DNA from 4 places in the Streptomyces sp. NPDC101234 genome. Region 3 is predicted to be linked to each of the others. Evidence: riboswitches for the same ligand, from Rfam matches in the RefSeq annotation. Region 3 holds a riboswitch; each other region holds the start of a gene.
What was found. A riboswitch is a leader RNA that binds a small molecule or an ion and turns the genes downstream of it on or off. The one in region 3 is predicted to bind cobalamin.

Region 1: linked by a shared signal. The riboswitch ahead of ACIRR9_RS39290 (cobalamin biosynthesis protein) and the one ahead of ACIRR9_RS03240 (ribonucleoside-diphosphate reductase subunit alpha) in region 3 are both predicted to bind cobalamin.
Region 2: linked by a shared signal. The riboswitch ahead of ACIRR9_RS11665 (prenyltransferase/squalene oxidase repeat-containing protein) and the one ahead of ACIRR9_RS03240 (ribonucleoside-diphosphate reductase subunit alpha) in region 3 are both predicted to bind cobalamin.
Region 4: linked by a shared signal. The riboswitch ahead of ACIRR9_RS07165 (CbtB-domain containing protein) and the one ahead of ACIRR9_RS03240 (ribonucleoside-diphosphate reductase subunit alpha) in region 3 are both predicted to bind cobalamin.

What each region holds. Positions count from the first base shown of each region.
Region 1 covers NZ_JBIWOA010000028.1:78,294-81,784, reverse strand. The annotation lists gene ACIRR9_RS39305 (lysozyme) at 1-58, shown strand, start outside; gene ACIRR9_RS39300 (anion permease) at 173-1,414, shown strand; gene ACIRR9_RS39295 (hypothetical protein) at 1,433-1,660, shown strand; cobalamin riboswitch at 1,814-1,956, shown strand; gene ACIRR9_RS39290 (cobalamin biosynthesis protein) at 2,056-3,006, shown strand; gene ACIRR9_RS39285 (cobyric acid synthase) at 3,003-3,491, shown strand, end outside.
Region 2 covers NZ_JBIWOA010000005.1:217,019-220,509, reverse strand. The annotation lists gene ACIRR9_RS11665 (prenyltransferase/squalene oxidase repeat-containing protein) at 1-835, opposite strand, end outside; cobalamin riboswitch at 948-1,072, opposite strand; gene ACIRR9_RS11660 (hypothetical protein) at 1,243-1,407, shown strand; gene ACIRR9_RS11655 (hypothetical protein) at 1,460-1,591, shown strand; gene ACIRR9_RS11650 (NAD(P)/FAD-dependent oxidoreductase) at 1,678-3,096, shown strand; gene ACIRR9_RS11645 (nuclear transport factor 2 family protein) at 3,119-3,491, opposite strand, start outside.
Region 3 covers NZ_JBIWOA010000001.1:694,379-697,869, reverse strand. The annotation lists gene ACIRR9_RS03250 (ATP-binding protein) at 1-1,749, opposite strand, end outside; gene ACIRR9_RS03245 (GNAT family N-acetyltransferase) at 1,907-2,413, shown strand; cobalamin riboswitch at 2,459-2,591, shown strand; gene ACIRR9_RS03240 (ribonucleoside-diphosphate reductase subunit alpha) at 2,716-3,491, shown strand, end outside.
Region 4 covers NZ_JBIWOA010000003.1:149,593-153,083, reverse strand. The annotation lists gene ACIRR9_RS07170 (enoyl-CoA hydratase/isomerase family protein) at 1-718, shown strand, start outside; cobalamin riboswitch at 786-926, shown strand; gene ACIRR9_RS07165 (CbtB-domain containing protein) at 963-1,184, shown strand; gene ACIRR9_RS07160 (CbtA family protein) at 1,207-1,962, shown strand; gene pgm (phosphoglucomutase (alpha-D-glucose-1,6-bisphosphate-dependent)) at 2,192-3,491, shown strand, end outside.

The DNA of each region.
Region 1 (3,491 bases), on a different contig from region 3:
GCTGAGGTCGTTCGCCAAGGGCCACCAGCCAAGCGGCGACCGGGCCGTCGGACCGTAAGCGGAATGACGGCCCTCCGTCATAGACACCCCCAAGTCCACCCCAGTTCACCTCCCGTTCACCCAGGTTGCCTACGGTCCAACAACCAATGACTTCGAACGATTGCCTGGGTAAATGGAAAACTTCTCGCTGATCCTCGCGATTGTGGTGGTAACCGCACTCGCGTTTGATTTCACGAACGGTTTCCACGACACCGCCAACGCGATGGCCACAACCATCTCGACCGGTGCGCTCAAGCCCAAGATCGCGGTGGCCATGTCCGCCGCGCTCAACCTGGTGGGCGCCTTCCTCTCCGTGGAGGTCGCCAACACGATCTCCAAGGGCCTCGTCGACGAGAACGGCATTCGTCCCGAGGTCATCTTCGCCGCCCTGGTCGGCGCCATCCTCTGGAACCTGGTGACCTGGCTGGTGGGTCTGCCCTCCAGCTCGTCGCACGCCCTGATGGGCGGTCTGGTGGGCGCCACCGTCGCCTCCGCCGGGTTCGGCGCCGTCCACGGCGACGTGCTCGTCGCCAAGGTCCTGCTCCCGGCGGTCGCCGCCCCCGTCGTCGCGGGTCTCGCGGCGATGTTCTCCACCCGCTTCTCCTACGCGCTCTCGAAGAACGCCGACGACGAGGCCACCCGCAAGGGCTACCGCGCCGGCCAGATCGCCTCCGCCGGCCTGGTCTCGCTCGCGCACGGCACCAACGACGCGCAGAAGACGATGGGCATCATCACCCTCGCGCTGATCGCGGGCGGTTCCATCGCCCCCGGCTCGAACCCTCCCACCTGGGTCATCCTCTCCGCCGGTCTGGCCATCGCGCTCGGCACCTACATCGGCGGCTGGCGCATCATCCGCACCATGGGCAAGGGCCTGACCGACCTTCAGCCGCAGCAGGGCTTCGCCGCCCAGACCAGCGCGGCCACCGCCATCCTGGCCTCCTCCCACCTCGGCTTCTCCCTCTCCACCACGCACGTCGTCTCCGGTTCGGTGATGGGCGCGGGCCTGGGCCGCAAGGGCGGCACCGTCCGCTGGTCCACCGCGACCCGCATGCTCGTCGCCTGGGTGCTCACCCTCCCGGCGGCCGCACTGGTCGGCGCGCTCGCCGAGTCCGTGACGGACCTCGGCGACTGGGGCACGGCGGCCGTCGGCGTCTTCCTGGTGGCCGCCGGCGCGGCGATCTGGAAGCTCTCCCGCCGCGAGGTCGTGGACAGCGCCAACGTCAACGACACCGCGGCCGAGGAACCGGCCGGCGTGGTCACCACGGCGATCGCCGCGGTCACTCCCCCGCCCGCGGGCCCGGTGACCGACGGCCTCACGGCCACCATCCCCTCCCCCGCCGCCGCTGCCGCGACCGACCCGGCCGCCACCGTCTGACCCCGAGGAAGAACCAACATGAGCATCGACTGGGCAGCCATCGGCTCCGTCTTCGGCGTCAGCCTCGTGGCCACCGTGGGCCTGGTGGCCCTCTTCACCCTCGGCATCAAGGGCCTCTCCGCCCGCGCCCGCGCCACGGCCCAGGGCAACTCCGCGGCCCTGGCCGTGACGGCCGCCTACGTCTGCTTCGCGGCCTGCGCGGCAGCTGTGGCGTACGGCATCCACCTGATCGTGGCGAAGGCCTGACCGGGACCGTCGCCGCCGAGACCCGGACACGACCGACAAGGCTCCTCCCCGACCCGCTCGGGAAGGAGCCTTCGGCATGTCCCAGGAGCCCCGCAGGGCACCCGATGTGGGCCTTCGCACACTCTCCCCTCGCAGGTCAACGGCAAGTTGACGGGTCTTCCGGGGGCATGGTGGACTGCCGGAGCCATGTACGGCGGCAAGAGAGGAAGCCGGTGTGAATCCGGCGCGGTCCCGCCACTGTCACCGGGGTAGGTAGCCCCGGGAGCCAGGAACTCTCACCGCCGGTCTCGTCGAACCAGGGCGCGGACACCCTGAGTGAGGACATAACGCCATGTGCGGCTGCCGATCGAGGTTCAGTACCCGGCTCGTCCCCGACCCCACGGCCGGCTGAGCCGATGGGTGCCGATCGCGTCTTCGCGTACGGCGCCGCCGCCGGCCTTCTCGGTGATCTGCTGCTCGGCGATCCGCGCCGGGGGCATCCGGTCGCCGTGTTCGGACGGGCGGCCGGGGCCGTGGAAAAGGTGCTGTGGCGGGACGATCGCGGGTGGGGCGCTCTGCACACCGCCGTGTGCGCCGGCGGCGCCGTGGCTCTGGGGGCCGTGGCCCAGCGGGTCGTACGACCGTCGACCACCGCTTCCGTCGCGCTGACCGCCGCTGCCACATGGGCGGTTGTCGGCGGGACGTCGCTCGCGCGCGAGGCGCGGACCATCGGGCGGGCCCTGGAGGCGGGGGACGTCGAGGCCGCCCGTGCCCGGCTGCCGCATCTGTGCGGACGGGATCCGCAGGCCCTGGACGCCGACGGGATCGCCCGTGCCGTCGTGGAGTCCGTCGCCGAGAACACCAGTGACGCGGTCGTGGGCGCGCTGGTGTGGGGAGCCCTGGCCGGTGTGCCGGGGCTGGTGGGGTTCCGCGCCGTCAACACCCTGGACGCCATGGTCGGGCACAGGTCGGCCCGGTACCGGCGGTTCGGGTGGGCTTCCGCACGGCTGGACGACGTCGCCGGGTGGCCGGGGGCGCGGCTGACGGCCGTGCTGGCGACGGCCGCCGGTGGGGATGCCCGTGGAGCCGTACGGGCCTGGCGGGCCGACGCGGCCAGGCATCCGAGTCCCAACGCGGGGCCCGTGGAGGCTTCGTTCGCGGGGGCGTTGGGGGTGCGGCTCGGGGGGACGTTGTCGTATGCGGGACGGGTCGAGCACCGGCCCGTGCTGAACACGCAGGGGCGGGCCGTGGAGGTCGCGGACATCCGGCGGGCGGTACGGCTCTCCCGTCGTGTCGGTCTGCTCGCGCTCGGCGTGACCGTCGCCGCGCGCCTCGCCGCGAAGGGACGGAAGGGACGTACGTCATGAACGGTGGTCTTCTCGTCGCCGGCACCACCTCGGACGCCGGCAAGAGTGTCGTCACCGCGGGTATCTGCCGGTGGCTGGTGCGACAGGGCGTCAAGGTCGCGCCCTTCAAGGCGCAGAACATGTCCCTCAACTCCTTCGTGACGCGCGAGGGGGCCGAGATCGGGCGGGCGCAGGCCATGCAGGCGCAGGCCTGCCGGGTCGAGCCGACCGCGCTGATGAACCCCGTGCTGCTCAAGCCCGGTGGCGAGCAGAGCAGTCAGGTCGTGCTGCTGGGCAAGCCGGTCGGTGAGCTGAGCGCGCGCGGATACCACGGCGGGCGGCAGCAGAAGCTGCTCGGGACCGTGCTCGACTGTCTCGCCGAGTTGCGGGGCACGTATGACGCGGTGATCTGTGAGGGGGCGGGCAGTCCGGCCGAGATCAATCTGCGCCGGACCGACATCGTGAACATGGGGATCGCGCGCAACGCGCGGCTCCCCGTGCTGGTG
Region 2 (3,491 bases), on a different contig from region 3:
TGGCACCGGGGAGCGCGGAGACCAGGTAGCCCTTCTCGTGCACGGCGTCCGCGAGGTACTCGGCGCCGTTGCGGGCCACCTCCTCCCGGGTGAGGGCCTTGTCGGAGTTGGCGCAGATGTATCCCTCCGCCGGGGCCTTGCCGGCCGTCGCCGCGAACCCCTTGCCGAGGGCGCCGAGCACCCCGGCGGCCGTGGCGTCCGCGTTGGCGGACAGCTTCCCCGTCTTGTCCGGCTGGTAGGCGAGGCCACCGCCACCGCCACCGTCCTGGTCGCAGGGGATGGACCACTTGGCCAGCAGGTCGTACGGCGTCCGGTCCGCGCTCGCGCCGGCCGCCGCGAGGGCGCCGATGACCACACCGGTGGAGTTGGTGTCGCTGGGCGAGCCAGGGGCGTAGCCCCAGCCGCCGTCCTTGTTCTGCTGCGACTTCAGCCAGGTCACGGCCTTGCCCACGGCGGAGTCGTGGCCGCCGACCGCCTTCAGTGCCTGTACGGCGGCCGCCGTGCTGTTCGTGTCGACCGTCACCTTGGCGTCGCAGGCCGCCGTCGGCTCGGCGCGGAACGCGGCGAACGCGCCGTTCGCGCACTGCTGCCCGGCCAGCCAGTCCACCGCCTTCGCGGCCGGGGTCACCCCGACCGTGTGCTGGGCGAGCAGGGCGAGCGACTGGCGCCAGACGCCGTCGTACTTGGGGTCCGTGCTGCCGTACAGCCCCGACGGGAGCACCGCGGAGGCGGACGGGGACGGATCGTCGGCGGCCAGTGCGGTCATCGTGGGCATGGCGGCGCCGATGACGGCGGTGGCGGCCAGCACCGCGGCGCTGCGGCGGAGGACGTTCATGGTCGGCGGGTGCCTCTCCCTGTGGGGGAGCCGGGCAGCACGGGACACCCCGGCGGCTCGGCTCCGTAACCTCGACGGTGCCGTGCGCCGACGGACACCGGCGCACCTGAGCCGATCAACGTCCGCGCGGGGCAGTCCGGCTCGCCGCACGGAACGGCTCACGGTTGCGGGTCAGCGCCGGAATTACACCGGCTTCCCCCCGTACGGGTGATGACGACCCCGCTACTTTACCGGGCGTCAACAAGAAGCTGAGGGGCGGCTGTGCGGAGACCGTTTCGTCATGGTCGCGCCATGACGGGGAGACTGCTCGGCTCGGGGCGTTCGGCCGATGTGTACGAGATCGACGAGGCGTGGGTGCTGCGCCGTGAGCGGGGCGACCGGGGGACTCGGCGGCCAAGGGCGCGCTGATGACGTACGCATGGGAGCACGGATACCCGGTGCCCCGGGTGCGGCCCTCCGGCTCCCGGACCGACCTGGTGATGGAGCGGCTGTCGGGGCCGACCACGCCGGCGGTACTGCCGGCGGGCGGGATGGGTTGTCGCGTCTGGTGGGCGGCACGGGTGATTCGATAGCCTCGCGACTGCTCGGCCGACCGACCGACGACGCACGTCCAGGGGGACCTTGGTGAGCGACGCCCATGCCCCGCTGACCGGCGTACCGGAACGGCTGGGGGAGCTGTCCTGCCGCACCGGAATCCCCGTCGGGGTCGTCGCCGAACTGCTCGGCGCCGCCTTCGAGGGTGCCGCCGCCAACTGAGCCGAGCGCCCGTGCATTTCAGTCCACCCGGGTCGGAACCGCCCTCCTCGAACAGGGGGCGGATGTCGCAGAAAGCCTCAGCACTCATGTCTGACAGAGCCACCGCAGCGGTCCGTCGTACCGCGATCGTCATCGGCGGCAGCACCGCCGGACTGCTCGCCGCCTCGGTCCTCGCCACCCGCTTCGACGAGGTCACCGTCGTCGAGGCCGACCGGCTGCCCGCGGGCCCCGCACACCGCAAGGGGCTGCCGCAGGCCAGACACGCCCATCTCCTGTGGTCGGGCGGCGTGGCCGCCCTCGAAGACCTGCTCCCCGGCATCACCGGCGAACTCGTCGGCAAGGGCGCCGGACTCATCGACGTGATGAAGGACCTGGTCAGCAAGGCGCCTTCGGGACACTGGTTCCGGCGGTTCACCGACTCCCGGCACAACATGATCGTGTGCAGCCGTGACCTGCTGGACGCGGTGATCCGCGCGGACGTGCTCGGCAGGCCCCGGGTGACGCTGCGGGACGGCACCCGGGTGGCGGGGCTGGTCGGAGACCGCGACCGGGTGACCGGCATCCGCATCTCGGACGACGACGAACTCGGCGTCCTGCACGCAGACTTGGTGATCGACGCGAGCGGCCGGGGCTCCCGGACGCCGGACTGGCTGACGGAGCTGGGCCTGCCGCCGGTCGTGGAGCGCGTCGTGGACGCCGGGGTGGCCTACGCCAGCCGCGTCTACGAGGCCCCGCCCGCGACCACCGCCGTGCCCCGCTACCCGGTCGTCAACGTCCAGGCCGACCCGCGCAACGCCCCCGGCCGCGGCGGGGTCCTCGTCCCCATCGAGGGCGGCCGCTGGCTGGTCACCGTCTCCGGTACGCGGGGCGGACAACCGACCGCCGATCCGGCCGAGTTCGGGCCCTTCGCCCTGACCGGCCTCAAGGACCCGATCATCGGCCGGCTGATCGCCAACGCCAAGCCGCTGACCGACCCGGTGACCACCCGCAGCACGGCCAACCGCCGCCGCTACTACGAGAACGCCCCCGCCTGGCCGGAGGGCTTCGCGGTGATCGGCGACGCGGTCGCCGGCTACAACCCCGTCTACGGCCACGGCCTCTCGGTCGCCGCCCAGAGCGCGATCGCGGTCCGCGAGGTGCTCGACCGGCACGGTGCGGGCGCTCCGGGCACCGCCCGCCGTATCCAGCGCGCGGTGGCCCGCCCGGTGGGCAACGCGTGGAACCTGGCCGTGGGACAGGACGCGTACTACCCCGGAGCGGCACCGGAGCCGCCGACGGCGGTGGAACGCCTGCTCACGGCGTACGTCGACAAGGCGGTGGCGGCGGGCTCGGAGAACCCGCGCGCACTGCACGGACTGCTGGACGTGATGAGCCTGAAGACGGCCCCGACGCGGCTCTTCGCCCCCGACATGCTGTGGAACATCTTCTTCGGGGGCCGGAAGGGGCCGTTGGGAGAGGTGCCGTTGTCGACGGCGGAGCGGGCGGCGGCGGGGCTGGAGGGGTAACTCACGGGGACAAAGGGGCACTTCACCCGCTCGCCTGCGGAGTCGGCCCGCCGAAGGGGAGGACCAGGGAGCGGGAGGACAGCAGCCATCGGCCGCCGAGGCGCCGGAACGTGTCCTCGTACTGGCCGATCTGGACGGGCGGCCCGGCCGGCACCGTGCCCCCCTCGTAGCCGTCGACGCGGTACGTCTGGAAGTACGACGTGGCCGTCGCCGTGTCCGGTCCGGTGACCGTGACCAGGATGTTGGACATGATGCGTCGGGACAGCCGGCCCGCCGGCCGGGAGCCGAAGTACGCGGCCAGCGCCTCCCGTCCTGCGGCCCGCCGCCCGTCCCCGGGCGGCGGCCACTCCCACCAGCCGTCCGCCGTGAACAACTCGGCGACGGAGGACGGCCGG
Region 3 (3,491 bases):
CCGGCTGGGACCGGGCGGCTGCAGTGCCTGCTCGACCAGTTCGCCGGCACCCCGCTCCCCCAGCCGGCTCAGCACACGACAGCCGAAGTACGCCTGGATGATGCTGTGCGGGAAGCGGACCCGGTGCCCGAAGCCCTCCACCAGCTTGAGCTTGCTCGCATGGGCCGTGAGGCGGGCGAGGCCGGCCTGGCACTGGTCCATGTTCCCCTCGCTCAGCCGTCTGCGTTCCTCGTCGCTGAGCCGCTGGCACAGCACGCCCCAGATGTGTTGCCGGTCCCACTGGGAGAGGACGTTCCCGCGCTTCCCGTACCGGTCGAAGGCATGGCCGGTCCACATGTGCTCCGCCCGCGCCCGGGCACGCCGCGCCGGTCCGGGGTGGAGGACCTCCGGGTCGAGCAGTTCGGCGAAGTCCACCTCCAGCTTGTCCTGGAGCAGTCCGGCGCAGGCCAGCGCCGAGACCGCTTCGAGGGCGTCGCGGCGCTCCTGCGGGGTCAGCGCGACGTCCTCGCGCAGTTTCCCCTCGCACAGCGCCTCGGCCCAGGTGTCCAGCAGCCACAGCCGCAGGGCGGCGCGATCACGGCCACGGCCGTTCAGGTGCCGCGGATCGTCGCCCGGGCGATCCTGCTCCAGGGCTCCGCGCCGGTGGAGTTCACGGGCGATGTGGAGGTAGATGGGTGAATCGGTCACCTCCGCCGTCTCCACGATCCAGCCGAGCCGACGCTCGTCGGAGTCCGGTACGCCCGCTTCGACGAAGCGCAGCGCCGCCGCCTCGCCGAGCGGCTCCAGCTCGACGATCGCGGCGGAGGTGCTCTCCAGCGGACTGTGCGGACGGGATGCGATGACCAGCGGAAGCTTCTCCTCGTGGGCACGTTCGATGGCCCGGCGGATGACGTTGTCCCGGTTCTGCTGCTGACCGTCGTCCAGAAGGGCCTCTTCCAGCCCGTCGGCGAGGACGACCGGCTTGTCGTCGGCGAGGAGTTGTTGCCAGACCCGGTCGGTCTTGCTGCGCGCCAGGATGCCCTTGGGCGCCTCGTCGGTGAAGCGCCGCTTGGCCAGGTGTTCGAAGTTCAGGTCGGCTCCGTCGCCCGCGTCCCGCAGCCGGATCGGGACCGGTACGGCGTGCTGGCAGGCCAGGAGTTCGGTGAGCCGTACGAGGACGGCGGTCTTCCCCGCGCCGACCCCGCCGACGAGCAGATACGGCCGACGGGTGTCGCGCTCCCGCAGCCGCTCGGCGATGACCTGGGCGATCTCCTCCCGGCCCACGATCTCGGCGGTGTCGGGCCCGGCGGTGGGCACCAGTCCGCCGGGGTCCCGCAGTGCCTTGGTGAGGTAACGCCGTTTGGTCCAGCGGTACCACCAGAACAGGAAGAGCGCGGCGGCGATCGAAGCGGCGAGTATCGGACCGACGAACTTGAAGACGATGTCGAACGCCTTGCTCTTCTCCCGCCAGTGCTCGAACTCGGTGGTGTGGTGCACGCCCACGATGTACAGGCCCTCGATGATCCACGCGAGCAGCGTGAGCACGGCGACCAGCCAGATCAGCCTGGTGACATTGGCGTAGGAGGCCCATCTGCGCCACTTCTTGGGGCGGGCGGTCCCCCGGCGGGCCTCCAGACGGATCATCAGGGAGTGCCAGTGGCGGGCGAGTCGGCATCCGGCCCGGCTGCCCGCGCGTCTCGGACCAAGTGTCGCCATCTGCGCGGAGCGCGGCCGCTCCTTGCCGGGCGGGTGACGGACGACCCTCGTCATGGCGAATTCCTTCCGAGATCTGTGCTCGGGGCCAAGGAACCGAGGGGGCGACCACACCTAGTTCCATGGAATCACTCCCACCGCTGCCCGCAACCCGGCCGCACCACGGCGGAAACACCGTGGCTGGGCAGTGGGGGCCTCCGGCAGACTCGGCGGCATGGACATCAGGATCCGGCCGGCCGACCCCGCCGAGTACGAAGCCCTCGGCGAGATCACCGCTCAGGCCTACCTCCGGGACGGCCTTCTCGACTTCGGGGAGAGCGACAGCTACCTGGGCGAGCTGAGAGACGTGGCCGGGCGGGCGGCCGCGGCCGACATACTCGTGGCCGTACGGAACGGCAGTCTCCTCGGCGGAGTCACCTTCGTCCCCGCCGGTGGTCCCATGGCCGACATCGCGCGCCCCGGGGAGGCCGAGATCCGGATGCTCGCGGTCGACCGCGCGGCCCGGGGCCAGGGCGCCGGCGAGGCACTCGTACGTGCCTGTGTCGAGCGGGCCCGTGCCACCACGGGTTGCTTCCGCGTCGTGCTCTCCACACAGCGCACCATGCTCGCCGCCCACCGGATCTACGAACGGCTGGGCTTCGTCCGCACACCCGAGCGGGACTGGAATCCGCTGCCGGAGCTGGACGACATCACTCTCCTCACCTACGAGCTGACGCTCTGACACCACCGCGACACAACATCTGGGGGTGACACGACAGCCCGGCACTAGATGTATGCTCATGCTCGCTGTCACCACAGGGGAATCCGGTGCGAATCCGGAACTGTCCCGCAACGGTGTACTTGCGCACATCTGTGCGCAGGAGTCAGTCCGAGGACCTGCCGACAGCACATCCGGCCATCCGGCCCGGGTGTTCTGACGTCCGGGCCTCGTGGAGTGGGCCGGGGACGCGACACGCGTGCGCTCGCCCGTGTGCTGCCTCCTGCCCTCCGCCAGGCCCTGTGCCGAGCGAGGGAGAGCCCCACGTGACCATCGCGCCAGCCGACCCGGTTTCAGCGACCATCTCCGTGGAAGAGGACGGTCCCGGAACCGCGCTGCTGCGGACCCTGACCGAGCTGACCGCCGACCTCCCCGACGCCGACCCCGGCCGGGTCGCCGCCGCCGCGCTGCGCGGCCGGTCCGCGCGGGCCGACGAAGCGGAGTTGCGCGAGCTGGCCACGGAGGCGGCCGCCGGCCTGATCTCGGAGGACCCCGCCTACTCGCGGCTGGCCGCCCGTCTGCTCACGGTCTCCGTCCGCGCCGAGGCCACCTCGCAGGGCGTGACGTCCTTCACCGAGTCCGTGGCGGTGGGGCACCGGGAGGGGCTCATCGCCGACCGGACCGCCGAGTTCGTACGGCTGCACGCGGCCCGCCTGGACGCCCTCGTCGACCCGGACGCCGACGACCGCTTCGGCTACTTCGGGCTCCGCACGCTCCACAGCCGCTACCTGCTCCGGCATCCGATCACCCGGCGCGTGATCGAGACGCCCCAGCACTTCATGCTCCGGGTGGCCGCCGGTCTCGCCGAGGACGACACCGCGCGCGCACTGGACGAAGTCACCGCGCTCTACCGCCTGATGAGCCGCCTCGACTACCTCCCCTCCTCCCCCACCCTCTTCAACTCCGGCACCCGGCACCCCCAGATGTCGTCCTGCTACCTCCTCGACTCCCCGAAGGACGAGCTGGACTCCATCTACGACCGCTACCACCAGGTCGCCCGCCTCTCCAAGCACGCCGGCGGCATCGGTCTGTCGTACTCCCG
Region 4 (3,491 bases), on a different contig from region 3:
CGTCATGGGCGGCGGTGTCGGCGTCTCCGCGCACGGCAGCGTCCGGATCGCCACCGAACGCTCGCGGATCGCCATGCCGGAGACCGGGATCGGCTTCGTCCCCGACGTCGGCGGCACCCGCCTGCTCGCCCTCGCCCCCGGCGAACTGGGCACCCATCTCGCCCTGACCGGCGCACAGATCGGCGCCGCCGACGCCCTGCTGTGCGGACTCGCCGACCACTTCATGCCGTCCGGCTCGATCCGGCCCTTCGTCGACGACCTCGCCGAACGGCCCGTACCGGAAGCGCTTGCTCGGCATGTGCGGTCGGCGCCCGAAGGGGAGTTGGCCGGCCACCGTGCGTGGATCGACGCCTGCTACCGGGCCGACACCGTCGAGGAGATCGTCCAGCGGCTGTCGGCGCACGGCGACCCGGCCGCCAAGCAGGCGGCGGAGACCCTGCTCACCAGGTCGCCGACCTCTCTCAAGGTGACCCTGAAGTCCCTGCGCCGGGCTCGGCGACTCGGCTCGCTGGAGCAGGTGTTGGACCAGGAGTACCGGGTCTCCTGCGCAACTCTCGCCACCCATGACCTGGTCGAGGGCATCCGTGCCCAGGTCGTCGACAAGGACCGCCACCCGCACTGGTCCCCGGCCACCCTCGCCGAGGTCACCGACGCCGACGTCGACCGCTTCTTCGCGCCGCTCGGCGAGCGCGAACTGGGCCTCGCCCCGCCCGGATGAGCCGGGCCGCCGACCGCCCACCAGGCGCGAGACGAAGATCACGACCGGTGACGCGGTCTTGGCCGTACCTTCCACACGCGGTACGGTCTGTCCGATATCGACGACGGCGAGACGGAAGCCGGTGGGAATCCGGCACGGTCGCGCCACTGTATGCAAGAGCCCCCGGGCGCTTGCCAGTCAGACCCGTGGCCGTCGTCATGTGCACCACCGAGTTGGGACGCGAACTCCCAGAGGAGGTCCTGCCATGGCGCAGACCGTCGCTCCGCCGACAGCCAACACCCCCGCCGTTCCCGCCAAGCTGCCGCTGTCCGCGATAGCTCCCTGGGCGGTCTTCTTCGGCATCCTGATGCTCGTCCTGCTCTACTTCGTCGGCGCCGAGCAGGGCGCCACCTCCGTGTTCAACGGCACGGACGTCCACGAGTGGGTGCACGACGCCCGCCATCTGCTCGGTTTCCCCTGCCACTGACGCGAGGGACGCCGTACATCACATGAACTCCGCAACGGTACGGAACCTCCTGGTGCGGGGCATGCTCGCCGGCCTTGCCGCCGGCGTGCTCGCCCTGGTCGCCGCCTACCTGCTGGGTGAGCCGAACGTCGACAAGGCGATCAGCTTCGAGGACGCCCACTCGCACGAGCACGAGATGGAGGTCGTCTCCCGCTCCCTGCAGTCCACCGCGGGCCTGGCCACCGGTGTGCTGGTGTACGGGGTCGCCTTCGGCGGTATCGCCGCACTCGCCTTCTGCTTCGCCCTGGGCCGCGTCGGGCGTTTCTCGCCGCGGGCGACGGCGCTGCTGCTGTCGGGCTGCGCGCTGCTCGCCGTGTACGTGGTGCCGTTCCTGAAGTACCCGGCCAACCCGCCGTCGGTGGGCGACCCGGACACCATCGGGAAACGCACCACCCTCTACTTCCTGATGATGCTGCTCAGCGTGCTGCTGGCGGTCGCCGCGACCATCCTGGGAAAGCGGCTCCAGCCACGGCTGGGCACCTGGTGGGCGACGGTGCTCGCGGTGGTCGCGTTCGCCGTCGTCATCGGGCTGGCCTACCAGTTCCTGCCGGTCGTCAACGAGGTGCCGAAGGACTTCCCGGCCACCCTGCTGTGGCGGTTCCGGCTCTCGGCACTGGCCATCCAGCTGACCCTGTGGGGCGGATTCGGGCTGCTGTTCGGCGAGTTGGCCGAGCGCGTGCTCAACCCGAAGCCGGCGAGGGCTCCGGCCGCCGCACGGAAGATGTCCGCAGCACACTGACGGCGGATGTCCGCAGCTCACCGAACGACACGCGAGGGCCCTCCGGAACCGTCCGGGGGCCCTTTCGTGTGCGCCCGCCGGGCCCGCAGGGGCCCTGCGGCTGCTGTGAACCCGCCGTGAACCCGCCGTGTCTTCGGCGTACGGACGGTGCCGCACTCGCGTCCACCGCCGCTGACAAGGAAAGATGGGCGCCGAGCGATCGATCAACGACTGCGGAGGAAGTGGACTCATGCCGCATGAGCGAGCGGGCCGGCCGGCGGCTCCGGAGGACCTCGTCGACGTGGCCCGGCTGGTCACGGCCTACTACGCGCTGCACCCCGACCCGGCCGACCCTGCCCAGCGGGTCGCGTTCGGCACCTCGGGACACCGCGGATCGTCCCTGACGACCGCGTTCAACGAGGACCACATCGCGGCCACCAGCCAGGCCATCTGCGAGTACCGGAGCGGCCAGGGCACCGACGGCCCCCTGTTCCTGGGCGCCGACACCCATGCCCTGTCCGAGCCCGCCAAGGTCACCGCGCTTGAGGTCTTCGCCGCCAACGGCGTCACCGTCCTCGTCGACAGCGCCGACGGCTACACCCCCACCCCGGCCGTCTCGCACGCCGTCCTCACCCACAACCGGGGTCGTACGGCCGGCCTCGCGGACGGGGTGGTCGTCACCCCCTCGCACAACCCGCCCGCCGACGGCGGTTTCAAGTACAACCCGCCGAGCGGCGGCCCCGCCGCCTCCGACGCCACCTCCTGGATCCAGGACCGCGCCAACCAGATCATCGCGGGCGGGATGAAGGACGTACAGCGCATCCCGTACGAGCGTGCGCTCGCCGCGCCCACCACCGGCCGGTACGACTTCATGGGCGTCTACGTCGACGACCTGCCCAGCGTCCTCGACCTCGACGCGGTCCGGGCCTCCGGGCTGCGCATCGGCGCCGACCCGCTCGGCGGTGCCTCGGTCGCCTACTGGGGGCGGATCGCCGAACGGCACTCGCTCGACCTCACAGTGGTCAACCCCTACACCGACCCCACCTGGCGCTTCATGACGCTGGACTGGGACGGCAAGATCCGCATGGACTGCTCCTCGCCGTACGCCATGGCCTCGCTGATCGAGAAGCGCGACGAGTTCCGGGTCGCCACCGGCAACGACGCCGACGCCGACCGGCACGGCATCGTCACCCGCGACGCCGGCCTGATGAACCCCAACCACTACCTCGCCGTCGCCATCTCCTACCTCTACCGCCACCGCGAGCAGTGGGCGGCGGACGCCGGCATCGGCAAGACCCTGGTCTCCTCCTCGATGATCGACCGGGTCGCCGCCGACCTCGGCCGTCAACTCGTCGAGGTTCCCGTCGGGTTCAAGTGGTTCGTCGACGGACTGGTCAGCGGCGCGATCGGGTTCGGCGGCGAGGAGTCGGCCGGCGCCTCCTTCCTGCGCCGGGACGGCTCGGTCTGGACGACCGACAAGGACGGCATCCTGCTCGCCCTGCTCGCCTCCGAGATCACGGCCGTGACGGACAAGACCCCGTCCGAGCACT